3 regions of the Micromonospora sp. NPDC049044 genome follow, and region 2 is predicted to be linked to each of the others. Evidence: riboswitches for the same ligand, from Rfam matches in the RefSeq annotation. Region 2 holds a riboswitch; each other region holds the start of a gene.
What was found. A riboswitch is a leader RNA that binds a small molecule or an ion and turns the genes downstream of it on or off. The one in region 2 is predicted to bind cyclic di-AMP.
Positions count from the first base shown of each region.

Region 1: linked by a shared signal. The riboswitch ahead of AB0B85_RS06450 (C39 family peptidase) and the one ahead of AB0B85_RS02375 (hypothetical protein) in region 2 are both predicted to bind cyclic di-AMP.
Region 3: linked by a shared signal. The riboswitch ahead of AB0B85_RS10780 (hypothetical protein) and the one ahead of AB0B85_RS02375 (hypothetical protein) in region 2 are both predicted to bind cyclic di-AMP.

Region 1 is NZ_JBEZFA010000006.1:38,067-42,812, forward strand. It holds gene AB0B85_RS06445 (alpha/beta fold hydrolase) at 1-744, opposite strand, end outside; gene AB0B85_RS06450 (C39 family peptidase) at 878-1,726, opposite strand; cyclic di-AMP (ydaO/yuaA leader) riboswitch at 1,957-2,098, opposite strand; gene AB0B85_RS06455 (hypothetical protein) at 2,383-3,153, opposite strand; gene AB0B85_RS06460 (hypothetical protein) at 3,288-3,671, opposite strand; gene AB0B85_RS06465 (acyltransferase) at 3,760-4,746, opposite strand, start outside.
Region 2 is NZ_JBEZFA010000002.1:176,351-181,096, forward strand. It holds gene AB0B85_RS02365 (copper-translocating P-type ATPase) at 1-1,601, opposite strand, end outside; gene AB0B85_RS02370 (YibE/F family protein) at 2,001-3,371, shown strand; cyclic di-AMP (ydaO/yuaA leader) riboswitch at 3,538-3,668, shown strand; gene AB0B85_RS02375 (hypothetical protein) at 3,673-4,692, shown strand.
Region 3 is NZ_JBEZFA010000010.1:91,041-95,786, reverse strand. It holds gene AB0B85_RS10790 (AAA family ATPase) at 1-1,532, shown strand, start outside; gene AB0B85_RS10785 (cation diffusion facilitator family transporter) at 1,641-2,558, shown strand; cyclic di-AMP (ydaO/yuaA leader) riboswitch at 2,670-2,801, shown strand; gene AB0B85_RS10780 (hypothetical protein) at 2,858-3,874, shown strand; gene AB0B85_RS10775 (hypothetical protein) at 4,075-4,581, shown strand.

The sequences.
Region 1 (4,746 bases), on a different contig from region 2:
GCGGTACGGGTCGAGCAGCGCCAACACGGCCGCTGGGTCCTCCACGTGAGCGTTGTGCCCGAGCCCGGGCAACGTGGCGACCGGTACGCCGTACTCCTTGAGTTGTTCGTCGGTGACCATCGGGTCGTGCTCGCCGCGCGCCAGCACCACCGGCACGTCGGTGGCCGCGAGCAGCGCGGCCAGGTCGGGCTCGCCGACGGCGAACGCGGTCGGGTCCATGGCCAGACGCCAGCGACCGTCGACCTGACGAAGGCCGGCGTCCACCACCGGATGGTCCGGCGGGAGCAGACCGGTCAGCCCGGAGACGCGCAGGTAGCGACGGGCCGCCTCGGTACGGCTGGCGAACCAGCTCACCGGGCGGGCGGCCAGCTCAGCGGCATGTTCCAGCTCGGCTGGTGACCAGAGCGCCTTGATGCCCAACCCGACCACCGCGTCCACCGGCATCCCGGCGTCGCGCGCGGCCAACGCGAGGCCGACCACGCCACCCAGCGAGTGCCCGAGCACGACGAGCCGGTCGTCGGGGGCGAGTGCCTGCGCGATCCGCTGGGCGAAGCCGGCGAAGGAGTACGACGGCAGCGGCGACGCCCAGCCGTGACCGGCGAGGTCCGGTGCCAGCCACCGACCGGGCCAGTGGTGGGCCAGATGCGGCGCCCAGGGCAACCACACGTCACCGGTCGCGCCCATCCCGTGCAACAGCAGCAGGACCGGCCCTCGACCGGCGTGACCACCCGATTCATCCACCACGGCCGCAGTCTCCCACGGTTCCCGGCCCGGTACGAGAGTCGTCGACGGGGCGTACCGCGGACCGCCGTGGAAGACGCAGCGGGCGCCGGCCCCTTGTGGGGGACGGCGCCCGCTGCGGTCCAGCGTGCCCGGGTCAGGCGGAGTAGCCCCGGCTGGCGATCCAGTTGGCCAGGTCGATGGTGGTGATCCAGTACGACGGGTCGGCAGCGTTGGCCGAGTCGGCGATGCGCACCGTACGGCCGTTGTCCTTGTAACCCACGACGGCGATGTAGTGCCCGCCGCCGTAGGAGTGCCAGCCGCCGTCGGTGTCGGTGGCGTCGCCGACGACGTTCGCGACAACGCCCCGGCCGTCGGTGATGGCCTTGACGACATCGGCCTGGAGGCGGTCCATCTGCGCCGGGCTGGGCGCGCCGGCGAACATCCGGGTCCGGTACGGGGAGCCCTTCACCTCGGCGTTGAGCACCCGGGTGGTGTCCTCGGCCGAGTTGGTGCCCATCTCGGTGGTGCCCAGCTCGGCGCCGAGTTCCTCCTGGGTACGGTCGATCCCGGCGGCGCTGAGCGCGTTACGGGTGGCCGCCGGACCGCAGTTGTAGTAGGTGTTCTGCGCCTGGTACTCGTAGTCGAGCACCTTGGTCGCGGGCGGCTTCGGCGGCGTCGGCTTACGGGTGAGGTCCGGGTTGCTCGTGGCCTTGGCGGCGGGCGCGGCGGCGCTGGTGGCCGGGGCGGCGCTTGTCGGCGCTGCGGTGGCCGACGGGGAGGCGTCGCGCACCTCGCCACGGGAGGCGGCGACGTCGCTGCGCAGCTCGGCGACTGTGGTCGCGGTGCGCTGGTCGGCCGGCGCGTCGTCGGCGGTGGTGAGCAGGGTGCCGGTGGTGCCGGCGATCACGAGGGCCGCGGCGGAGGCGGCGATGATCTGGTACGGGCGCTCGGTCGCGATGCGACGGAGCTGACGCTGCAGGGTGTGCTTCACGGGGTCCTCCACGGTCGGGGGGAGAGCGGCACACCGGGGGCCGGACCGGCATCCGGGCAGGCGCCAGCGCGCGGACTGTGGTCCGCGGATGGTGAACCGCTCAGGGGACGCCCGGCGGGGCCGGGCGGTTAGGCGATGACCCGGGGGTCAGCTCACCGTCGCTTGACGAATGAGCGGGGGCACCGCTGCGCCGTGGAGGCGAGGGAACAGCCGAGGGGTGGGGAGGTGCTGCACGAGAATGGAACTCCTTCCGACACCGCCTACCGGGTTAGCTGACGGATTCGGGCGGGAAGATCGCCCTACCGCGGGCCGATGCTCGCGGATTCACCCCGGACTTACTGATGGGTCCCCGGTTCGTTCATCACGATTGAGCGGGTCGGCGCGGCGTCGCGTCTTGCGATCGATTACCGCACCGGACGGGACGACACTACTGGCCCAACCACACGGTGCCAAGCCAGGCCCACCTGCGTAAACCCGAAACTGCACGGCAATTTCTGCGCGTATTGCCGATGACGTGACTCGATGGGACAAGCGGTTACGGCGACGCCTACGGGCCACAACCGGACAGGTCGCCGAGAGTGCGGCCAGAACGCCGTGAACAATCGAGCCGAACGTGCCGGACGCCCGATTCTGGAATCCCGTGAGCGGGCTCACATAACGGATCGGGCTCAACCCACACGGGCTGGGCGCCAGCGTGCCACGACGGCGGGACGCACCGCCCCGCGGACCAGCCGGCGCGCGGGCGCCCGACTCGGCCGCAGCCGGGCCGCTGCCGCTGCGGCCTCCTCGGCAAGGCTGCGCGCCGACTCGGCGGCCAACTCCGCAGCCCGCCACAGGGCCCGCTCCGCGTCGGCGGCGGCCTGGTAGTCGGCCCGTCTCTCCTCCCGGATCGACCGACTGAGCAGCGCTTCCTGCTCGACCGGGTGCCGCCGGGGGTCCCAGCCCCGCCGGTGTCCGAACACATCGCTGAGCTGGGCCATGCTCAGGTCGCCACGCCAGTACGCCGCCATCGCCGCGCGGTGCAGGTAGCGCTCCCGGGCGGCGTACTCAGCGGGGGTGCGGGGGGTGTCCGGGGTGGGTAGCGCCCCGCAACCCGCGAAGCGGCGGGCGGCCGTGTCCGCCTCGTCGTACCGCGTCCAGGCGCGTTCCACAGCTTCCTGACTGGTCAGCCAGGCATCGCGTCGCCGCTGGGCCGTCCTGGCCGCGCCAGCGGCGGCGACGGCGACCTCCTCGGCGTACCGGCGTCTGTCGAGGAGTTCGGCCGCGGCCACCTCGCGCGCCGTCGGTGCGGCCGGGGACGGGTCGTCGGTGGGCCGGTCCCGTTCGGGCCGGGCGACAAGCACGGCCAGCACGCCCAGCGCGAGCAGGAGCAGGGCCGACCAGATCGCAGCGGCCTGCGGCACCTCGGTTACGAACTGGTAGAAGACGGCGGTCTCCATGGTCGGCACCTCGCGGAGGAAACAGAGCGATGGGGAGCCCCGCCGGCCAGCGGGCCACGGCGGGCCACGGATCGGCGGGAAGGCGGAGCTGGTGGATCGACAGGGTGCGGCGACGGGGCGCCTGCCCCGGTGGCTCAGCGCCCGGGTGGACCCCGGGGTGTCCTACCGCTGGAGGCGTCGACGAGGGACCGCCGGTCGGGCCCGGCCAGGCGCACCGGCAGCGCGGCGGTCGCGGCGGCACCCAGACCCTCGGGGAGCGTCGGCTGCGCGTCGAGCGACCAGGCCGGGAGGGCCTCCTCGGCGGCACCCGCACCCGACACGACGCGCACGCTCGATGCGGCGCTCGGGTGCGACCCGGCGGTCACGCTCGACGTGACGCCGGGGTGCGACGTTGGCGCGGCGGCCGAGGCCGGACCGGCGCCGAGCGCCAGGGCCGCGACGACGGCGAGGCTGGTCAGCACCCGGGTCGTCAAGCGCGCCACCCACCACAGCGGACAGGTGAGCGCGACCGGAAGCACGTCACCACGCTACCGTCGTGCCGACAGTGGCGCATCGACCACGGGCGTGTCGACGCGCCGCCGCACCCGTTGACCAGGTCGGACGGCGTCAGCGGGTGTCCGCGTACGTTGATCGGCTGCCGGTCTGGTCGGGCCCGTCGGCCTCGGTCCGGGTCCCCGCGCCGTCGGTCTCGGCGGCGGTGCCGCTGGTCCGCGTCGCGGCGGTGCCGCTGGTCCGCGTCGCGACGGTGCCGCTGGTCCGGGTCGCGGCGGTGCCGCTGGTCCGCGTCGCGGCGGTGCGTTGTCCGGGGATGGACGCCGATCGGGCCGGACGGCGCGGTGCGAGCCGGCGCATCATCGGGGTTTCCACGTAGCGGTGCAGCAGCGCGGCGAGGAGCAGGGTCACCAGCAGGAAACCGAGCACCACGGCCGGGCCGCGCCAACCCGCGAAGCCGGTCCCCCAGTCGCCGGTGAAGCGCAGCACGCTCGTCATCACCAGCACGTGGACCAGGTAGAAGGCGAAGGAGACCTCGCCGAGCCAGACCAGCGGCCGGGACCGCCACGGCGACCGCCGGTCCCGCACGTCCGCGTCCGCGGCGGCGGTGATGACAAGCAGGTACGCGACAGCGAGCAACGTGGTCCACAACTCCGCGGGAATCCACTGCGCGGCGGCCGCCCAGACACCCACGAAGATGACGCTGGCCCAGGTCAGCCCGGGGCCACGCCAGAGACCCCGGCGCATCAACTCGGCCGCCACCGCGCCCAACCAGAACTCCAGCGACCGGGCCGGCGGGAAGATCTGGGTGAACCACCAGCGGCTCACCTCCGGCACCAGGTGCTGGGCCGGCCAGAGCGCGAGGATCAGCAGTGGCATCGCGACGACGAGCGCCCAGAGCAGCTTCGGCCGGGCCCGGCGCAGCAGCGGCAGCACCAGCGGCAGGCAGAGGTAGAAGAAGAACTCGCAGGAGAGCGACCAGCTCACCGTGTTGATGCTGTAGAACCAGCCCGGCCGGGGGTCCCAGGCCTGCAACAACAGCAGGTTCTCCAGCGCGGCGGCCGGCAGCACCGGGTCGGCGAACCACCAGGCGACAAGCAA
Region 2 (4,746 bases):
CCGACCATCGCCACCACCAGCCCCCGCCGCTGAAGCTCGGCCACCCGATCGTCCTTCTCGGCCGGCAACACCTCGGCGAAGACCTCGTCGACGCCGGGCCGGAAGCCGAGGTCGGCGGCGACCGCCTCGGCCACCGGCCGGGCGTCACCAGTGATCATGGCGATGGTCCGGATCCCCTCGGCACGCAGCTCGTCGACCGCGCGCCGGGCCTCCGGACGTACCTCGTCGGTAAGCGCGAACGCACCGAGCACCGCCGCCGGCAGCCGCACCAGGTGCAGCACCGCGGCACCCCGCGCCGACCACCGCCCGGTCGCCGCCGCCACGTCGGCGGGGAGCACGAGACCCAGCTCCCGCAGCAGAGCCGGCCCGCCCACCGCGTACTCCGTGCCGTCGACTGTCGCCTGCACACCGCGGCCCGGCAGGGACCGGAACCCGACGGCCCGGGCCGCGCCACCGGGCTCGGCCGCCGCCACGATCGCCCGGGCCAACGGATGTTCGCTGTCCGACTCGACGGCCGCCGCGATCCGCAGCACCTCGTCCCGTCCGACGCCCGCCGCCGTCACCAGGTCGGTCACCCCGTGCTCACCCCGGGTCAGCGTGCCGGTCTTGTCGAAGAGCACCGCGCCGACGGTGCGCATCCGTTCCAACGCCAACCGGTCCTTCACCAGGATCCCGGACCGCGCGGCGAGGCCGGTGGAGAGCGCGACGACAAGCGGGATGGCGAGACCAAGCGCGTGCGGACAGGCGATCACCAGGACGGTGACCGCACGGACCACCGCCTGGTCCGGCTGACCGAGCGCGGTCCAGACCAGCACGGTCAGCACGGCGGTGCCGGTTGCCAGGTAGAACAGCGCGGCGGCGAACCGGTCGGCAAGCAGTTGGGCCCGCCCGCCGGAGCCCTGGGCCTGCGCGACCATCCGCTGGATGCCGGCGAGGGCGGTCTGCTCACCCACCGCCTCCACCCGGACCCGGATCGCCGAGTCGGTGGCGACGGTGCCGGCCACCACCCGGTCACCTGTCGACCGCGCGACCGGTCGCGACTCGCCAGTGATCATCGACTCGTCCAGTTCGGCGCCACCGCCGACGACCCGGCCGTCCGCCGGCACCCGACCCCCCGGCCGGACCAGCACCACGTCGTCGAGCCGCAGCACGGTCACCGGCACCACCTCGATCCGGCCGTCCGCCGCCACCCGTTCCGCCTCGTCCGGCAGCAGCGCGGCCAGCGCCGCCAGCGCCCCCCGGGCCTGCCCGATGGCCTTCATCTCCTGCCAGTGCCCGAGCAGCATGATGGTGACCAGCGCTGCCAACTCCCACCAGAAGTCCAGGTCGAAGGCACCCAGGCTGGTGGCCAGGGACGCGGTGTAGGCGACGGTGATCGCCATCGCGACGAGCAGCATCATCCCGGGCGCCCGGTCGCGCACCTCCCGGATCGCACCGACCAGGAACGGCCAACCGCCCCACCAGAACACCACCGAGCCGAGCACCGGCCCCACCCAGGAGCCAGCGCCTCCGGCCAGGCCCAGCCGATCCGACACGAGGTGACTCGTCAGCACCACCGGGACGGTGAGCACCAGGCAGACCCAGAACCGGCGGCGGAACATGGCAGGATCGTGCCCGGCGTGCTTGTCGTGTCCGGCGTGCTTTTCGTGCGGCACGGGTGCAGCGCGCTGTGGGTGCTCGGGTGGGGTCGGAGCGGACATGCTTCCAACATGCCGGCCCGACGGCCACCACGCGGGCGGTTCGGCCGCTCGACGCTCCGGCGCGCCCGGCAACCTCCCGGTGGGCTGACTAGCATCTCCCATGATCGCCCTGCGCATGCCGCCGCACATCCGGACGCCGCGACGGCGTGGTGACGCGGCCGACCGGCCGCGCACTGACCGTCAGTGATCAGGCGGTCGGCAGGCAGCGAACCGCACCGCCGTCCGGCGCGTTCGCGTCGAAACGGTGAACCGCGCGGCCCGCTGACACGTATCCCGCACCGGATCGTTGGGAGTCTCGACTTGGGTTCCGACCACGCCCGTCCCGCGCCGTCCGCCCCGCCCCGGGTGCGACGGATCCTCGTCGTGACGGTGGTGCCCCTCTTCGTCGCCACAGTGCTCGCCGCGGCACTGCTCTGGCCGCGCGGAGGAGCGACGCAGACCGACGGAGGAGCGGACGTGCCGCGCTACGCCGGCACGGTGACCCGCGTGGTGACCGAGCCGTGCCCGCCGCTGCCGTCGAGCCCCGAGGACACACCCAGGACCGGCGCCGGGCCGTGCGGCACTGTCGACGTCCGGGTGGACGACGGCCCCGCCGCCGGCCAGCAGGTGCGGACACCGGTGCCCGACGGTCCGGGCGCACCACGGGTGGACGTCGGCGACGAGGTCATCCTGGTCCAGTTGACCGACCCTACCGATCCCGCCACCAGCAACTGGAACATCGCCGAGCACCAGCGCGGCACTCCCCTCGTGTGGCTGGCGGTGGTCTTCGCTGCCGCGATCGTCGCGTTCGGCCGGTGGCGGGGGCTGGCCGCGCTCGGCGGGTTGGCGGCCAGCTTCGCCATCCTGCTCACCTTCGTACTGCCGGGCATCGGTGCCGGCAGATCACCGCTGCTGGTGGCGGTGGTCGGCGCCGCCCTGATCATGTTCGTGGTGCTCTATCTGACCCACGGCGTCACCGCGCAGACCTCGGTCGCGGTGCTCGGCACCCTGGGCAGCCTGGTACTGACCGGCGCGCTCGCCACCATCGCCACCGCGGCGACCCACCTCACCGGCTTCGGCAGTGAGGAGGCGACGACACTGTCGATGTTCCAGGGTGACGTGGACCTGCACGGCCTGCTGCTCGCCGGGATCATCATCGGTTCGCTCGGGGTGCTCGACGACGTGACGGTCACCCAGGCCGCCACCGTCACCGAGTTGGCGAACGCCAATCCCGGGCTGACCCGGATACAGCTGTACCGGGCGGCGACCCGCGTCGGCCGCGCGCACATCGCCTCCACCGTCAACACCATCGTGTTGGCGTACGCGGGCGCGTCGCTGCCCCTCCTGCTCCTGCTCACCGCCGACTCGCGGCCGATCGGGCAGATTCTCACGAGCGAGTTCCTCGCGCAGGAAATCGTCCGCAGCGCGGTCGCCACACTCGGGCTGATCGCCGCCGTGCCACTGACCACCGGGCTGGCCGCGATCGTGACCACGGCCGGACGTGTCGACGCCACGCCGCCGGGCGACGCCCCCGGGCCGCGCCCCCAACCGGACCCGGCGGAGGCACTTGCCGCCCTCAACGCGCCGCGGACGGCGCGATCCGACGAGCCGGACGAGACGCGGACCCGGCCCGCATCCACCGCCACCGACGGGTGGCCGGAGTCGAACAGGAGCACGGATACGGCATGGTGACACTCCTCAGCGTGACCAGATCGGGTCTCCCCCCTGAGAACCGCGTCACTGGTTACCAAACGCTATGGCGAAATGACACTTTTGGTCGGCATCCAGGCGTAGCTCACCGAGTCGACTCTCGGGTAACCTCGCTGCCGGTTACCGATGAAGGCGCGAAGCGGCGCCTGCGGTGCCACCGCCCAATCGCCAACCGGCGAGCCGGGGACCCAGGTGTGTGGGGTGAATCCGCGTCAGCGGTAGGGGCCACTTCCGCCCCGAACCCGTCAGCTAACCCGGTCGGCGGTCGAGGGAAGGGAACATTGTGACGGCACCCCTACGCCGCTGGTTGACACCCGTGGTGGCCGTGATCGCCGCACTGACCGTGCTCGCCGGGCCTCTCCCGGCCCACGCCGCTCCGACGACCCCCACACCATCCGGGCACGAGGAGGACGACGAGCCCAAGCTCATCACCGACCTCATCGAGCAGGTCAACCGCGACTACTCCGCCGCCAAGTCCAAGCTGGACAAATCCAAGAAGCGGCAGTTGGAGTTGGCGCTGGAGGTGGACCGGGCCAAGGCCGACCTGGACGCACTGACACCACAGGTCGGGCAGATCGCCGCCCAGTCGTACCGGACCGGTCGGATCGGCGCGCTCGCGATGCTGCTGGAGAGCGACGCCCCGGACACGTTCGTCCAGCGCGCCGCGATGCTCGACGAGATCAACATGGTGAACGAGAACAAGCTCGCCGAGGTCAACGCGGCGAAGTCCCGCGCCGAGCAGGCCAAACTGCTCCTCGACACCGAGGTCCGGGAGCAGCAGAAGCAGACCGCCGTGATGGCCAAGCGCAAGAGCGAGGCCGACAAGGCGCTCGCCCTGGTCGGCGGCAAGGGCTTCACCGGCGGCCTGGTCGACGCCACCTCGAAGGTCGCCAAGATCGGCCCGGGTCGCACCGCCGACGGTGACTGGAAGCCGCAGTCCTGCAGCGAGAAGGACCCGACCACGTCCGGTTGCGTCACGCCGCGGACGCTGCACGCGTACAAGGAAGTCAAGGCCGCCGGATTCAACCGGTTCGTCGGCTGTCACCGCAACGGTGGACCGTACGAGCACCCGAAGGGCCGCGCCTGCGACTGGTCGTTGCAGAAGAGCGGCTTCAGCCCGTGGCACAACAACGACACCCGGATGTACGGCAACAACGTGGCCGCGTTCCTCATCCGCAACGCCGACCGGCTCGGCATCTACTACGTGATCTGGAACCGGCAGATCTGGTTCCCGGCGACCGGCTGGAAGTCCTACAGCGGACCGTCGAACCACACCGACCACGTACACATGTCGATGCTCTGACCCGCGCCACCTGTTGCCGAGGGCCGCTCCGCGTACTGCGGGGCGGCCCTCGGC
Region 3 (4,746 bases), on a different contig from region 2:
GCTCCGGGGTGACGATCGTCGCGGGCGGTCCGGGCACCGGTAAGACCGCCGTCGCCCTGCACCGGGCGGCGTTCCTGCTCTACTCCGACCGCAGCCGCTACGCCGGTGGCGGGATCCTGGTGGTCGGCCCGTCGGGGGTGTTCGTCGAGTACATCGCCTCGGTGTTGCCGTCGCTCGGCGAGGACACCGCCACCCTGCACTCGCTCGGCACTCTCTTTCCGGGGATGACCGCCACCCGTACCGACCCGCCCGAGGTGGCAGCGGTGAAGGGCTCGCTGCGGATGCGCCGGGTGCTGGAACGCGCGGTCCGGGACGCGGTGCCGGGCGGCCCGGGTGAGCTGCGACTGCTCTACCGGGGCACGCTGCTGCGGTTGAACCGGGACGAGCTGGACCGGATCCGGGACCGCGCGCTGCACCGCGGCGCCCGCCGCAACGAGGTGCGCCGGGCCGGCTTCGACGGCGTGTTCGGCGCGCTCTGGGCGCAGGCCCGCGAGGTGGGCGTTCGCCTGCCGGAGCAGCGGACCTTCGAGGCGGAGATCGCCGAGCGGGCCGAGTTCCGGGAGTTTCTCAAGGCGTGGTGGCCCCGGCTGCACCCGCGGCACGTGCTGGGTTGGCTGGCCCGGCCGGAGCGGCTGCGCCGGTACGCTGCCGGGATTCTCTCCACCGACGAGATCCGGCTGCTCGGCGCGGCGTACCGGAGTCTGGACTCCGCCGGGTTGACCATCGCCGACATCGCGCTGCTCGACGAGTTGGACGCGTTGCTCGGCAAGCCGGCGCAGCCGGCCAAGGCCCGCCGCGACCCGTTCCAACTCGCTGGCGGCGTACGCGAGCTGAGCACCGCGAGCGACAGGCAGCGCGCGGCCCGAGCGGCGGCCCGGGAGCGCCCGGAGGACTACCGGGAGTACGCGCACGTGGTGGTGGACGAGGCGCAGGACGTCTCACCGATGCAGTGGCGGATGGTCGGGCGGCGTGGCCGGCTGGCCTCCTGGACGGTGGTGGGTGACCCCGCGCAGACCGCGTGGACCGGTGATCCGGAGGAGCTGACCCGGGCTCGGGACCAGGCCCTGGGCCGGCGTAAGCGACACGACTTCACGCTCACCACCAACTACCGCAACTCGGCGGAGATCTTCGCGGTGGCGGCGGCGGAGATCCGCCGGCTCTACCCTGACCTGCCGCTACCGACCGCCGTGCGCTCCACCGGGGTCGATCCGGTCGAGCTGGTGGTGCCCGCGACCGGGTTGGAGACCGCCGTCGTGAAGGCGGCCGCCGGGCTGCTGGCCGAGGTGGAGGGCACGGTCGGGGTGATCACTCCGGTCCCCCGCCGCGACGAGGTCGCCGGTTGGCTCGACGCGCTCGACGCGCCGCGCCTGCAGGTGGTGACCAGCCTGGAGGCCAAGGGCATGGAGTACGACGGGGTCGTGCTCGTCGCCCCGAGCGAGATCCGGGCCGATCCGGGCGCGGGGGTACGCACCCTGTACGTGGCGCTTTCCCGGGCCACGCAGCGGCTCACCACAATCGATCCGACCGACTGATCCGGGGCAAACCTGCCTGCTGGGCCGGTGGTCTACCTCATAGTTGCATACATAGCGATGTGAACATACATTTGACCGGGCCCCGACCGGCGGCGGAAGGTGGATCTCGTGGGCGCAGGTCATGACCACCACCATGGGTCGGTCGCCAATGCCGCACACCAGCACAGGGGCCGACTCTGGGCGGCGTTCGGGCTGCTCGCCACCCTGATGGTGGTCGAGGCGGTGGCCGCCCTGCACACCGGCTCGCTCGCCCTGCTCTCCGACGCCGGGCACATGTTCACCGACGTGCTCGGCATCGGCATGGCACTCGCCGCGATCACCGCGACCCGGCGGGCCACCGGCGACCCGCAGCGCACCTTCGGGCTCTACCGACTCGAGGTGCTCGCCGCGCTCGCCAACGCCGTCCTGCTCTCCGGCGTCGCCGTCTACGTGCTGATCGAGGCGATCCGCCGATTCGGGGACCCGCACGAGGTCGTCACCGGACCAATGCTCGCGGTGGCCGTCCTCGGCCTGCTCGCGAACATCGTCGCCTTCGCCCTGCTTCGCGCCGGCGCCCGGGAGAGCATCAACCTCCAGGGCGCCTACCTGGAGGTGCTCGGCGACCTGCTCGGCTCGTTGGGCGTGATCGGCGCGGCGCTGCTCATCGCCGGCACCGACTGGTGGTGGGCCGATCCACTCGTCGCGGTCGCCATCGGCGCGTTCATCCTGCCGCGCACCTGGCGGCTGGCCCGCGCCGCCGTCCGGATTCTGGTCCAGGCCGCCCCGAAGCACCTCCAGGTGACCGCCGTGCATGACCGACTGGCCGCGGTCCCCGGCGTGGTCGAGGTGCACGACCTGCACGTCTGGACGCTCACCTCGGGCATGGACGTGGCGTCCGCGCACCTGACCATGGCACCCGACGCGGAGGTCGGCGCGGTGCTCACCGCGGCGCGTACCGCCCTGCACGACGACTTCCGGATCGAACACGCGACGTTGCAGATCGAGCCCGGCGCCGCCACCGGAGCGTGCGGCTCGATCGAGTGGTGACAATTCGTTCGTGACGACGCACGCACCGTCCGTCACAACGGCTGCAGCCGCCCCACCGGCACCGGTAGGCTCGGTCCCGGCCTCCACCAGGCGGCGCCCTCCAGGCGCCGGTGGCGGTCGCCGCCTAATCGCCCAGCCGGGCGAACCGGGGAACCACGTTCCTGGGGTGCATCCGCGTCAGCGGTAGGGATCTTCCGTCCCGAACCCGACAGCTAACCCGGTCGGCGGCTGACGGAAGGACATGCGCAGTGGCACCAGCACGACCACCCGCCGCCCGACTGGCGGCCCTGATCGTCGCGATGTTCGCCCTCGGCGTCGCGCTCCCGGCCGGCACCGCCTCGGCCGCTCCCCCGACCGGCCTGCGGGCCGCCGCCGCCCCCGACTCCGACGAGGAGGGCGGCACCCCCTCGCTACGCGCCCAACTTGAGGCCGCCAGCAAGGGCTACCTGGACGCGAAACGCGCGCTGGACACCTCCGTGCAGCGGCAACAGCAGCTCGCCACCCAGCTGAAGACCATCGAGGTCGAGCTCGCCCAGCGCGACGGCAAGGTCGGCCAGATCGCCGACGTGGCGTACCGCACCGGCCGGCTCGGCACGGTGTCGGCGCTGCTCAACAGCAACAGCCCGGAGGGCTTCATGGACCGGGCCGCCGCGCTGGAGGCGGTGGCCGCCAACGAGGACCGGGTGCTGCGCGATCTACTCGCCACCAAGGACCAGGCCAATCGCACCCGGGCCGCCCTGAACGGCGAGATCGTCGAAGAGCGCAAGCAGGTAGCGGTGATGGCCAAGCGCAAGGACCAGGCCGAACGGGCGCTGGCCGTGGCCAACGCCCCCAAGCCGCAGACCACCGCCGACAGCGGTTCCAACCGGGGCACCTCCACGGCGAACGCGAAGGCCGCACCCCGCAACTCCGACGGCTCCTGGCCATCCGAATCGTGCAGCGTCAACGACCCCACCCCCGCCAGCGGCTGCATCACCCCGCGCACCCTGCACGCGCTCAACCAGGCCAAGGCCGCCGGCTTCACCAGGTACGTCTCCTGCCACCGCCCCAGCGGCTCCGGCGAACACCCCAAGGGCCGGGCCTGCGACTTCGCGGCCCAGAAGGATGGCTTCGGCGGCAACGCCACCGGCGGCGACAAGACGTACGGCAACAACCTGGCCGCGTACTTCATCCGCAACGCCGACCAGCTCGCCGTGCTGTACGTGATCTGGTACCGGCAGATCTGGCTGCCCAGCAGTGGGTGGAAGTCGTACAGCGGCGCGGGCGGCACCCCGTCCACCGACCACACCAACCACGTACACCTGTCGGTCTACTGACCCCCGGTGTCCGGCGGGTGATCCACTCGTGTTCGCCGACTCCGGGGTGTCCGGTCAACGGGATACCCCGGAGTCGGTGATGTCGTGTTGACCATGCGGGCGGGCGATGCCGTCGCCGGGGCCGGCTACGTCGCCGGGCGTACCCTGGATGACGTCGGCGGTCGGACGACCCGGCCCGGGTCGGCGGGCAGCATCGCGGTATGCCTCGGATCCCACCCACCACCCGCAAGGGCCTGCTCGCACTGCATCTGGTCACCTCGCTCGGCTGGCTCGGTGCCGACCTCGTGCTCCTCACCCTCGGCATCGCCGTGCAGCGTGGCGCCGACCCGGCGGTGGTCTACCCGGCCATGGCGCTGGTCGGCACTGTGCTGTTCGCGCCGCTGAGCGTCCTGGTCTGGCTGGTCGGGGTCGCCAGCGCGCTCCTCACCCCGTGGGGCCTGTGGCGCTATCGCTGGGTGCTGGCCAAGCTCGTGCTCACCACCGTGATGGTCGGACTGGTGCTGTTCCTGCTCACGCCGAACCTGCGGCACGCCGGTGCGGTGGGCGCCGCCCTTCCCACCCGGGACCGCGCCGACCTGGTGATCGCCCCCGCCGTCTCGACCAGCCTGATGATCATTGCGACGGTGCTGTCCACCTACAAGCCCTGGGGCCGACGTCCCGTCGCCCGCCCCGCCCGTGAGAGCACCCCGGTGACCACGCCGCACTGACCCGCGCCGCGATGCCGATGGCGCGACGATCGCGCTGCCCCGGCCGCGCCGCGATGTCCATGCTGCGACGACCGCGCTGCCACGACCGCGCTGCCACGACCGCGCTAGAACCTGGATCCGGTGGCATCCTCCCGCCCACAGGCCACTACATCCACGATCGAGCAC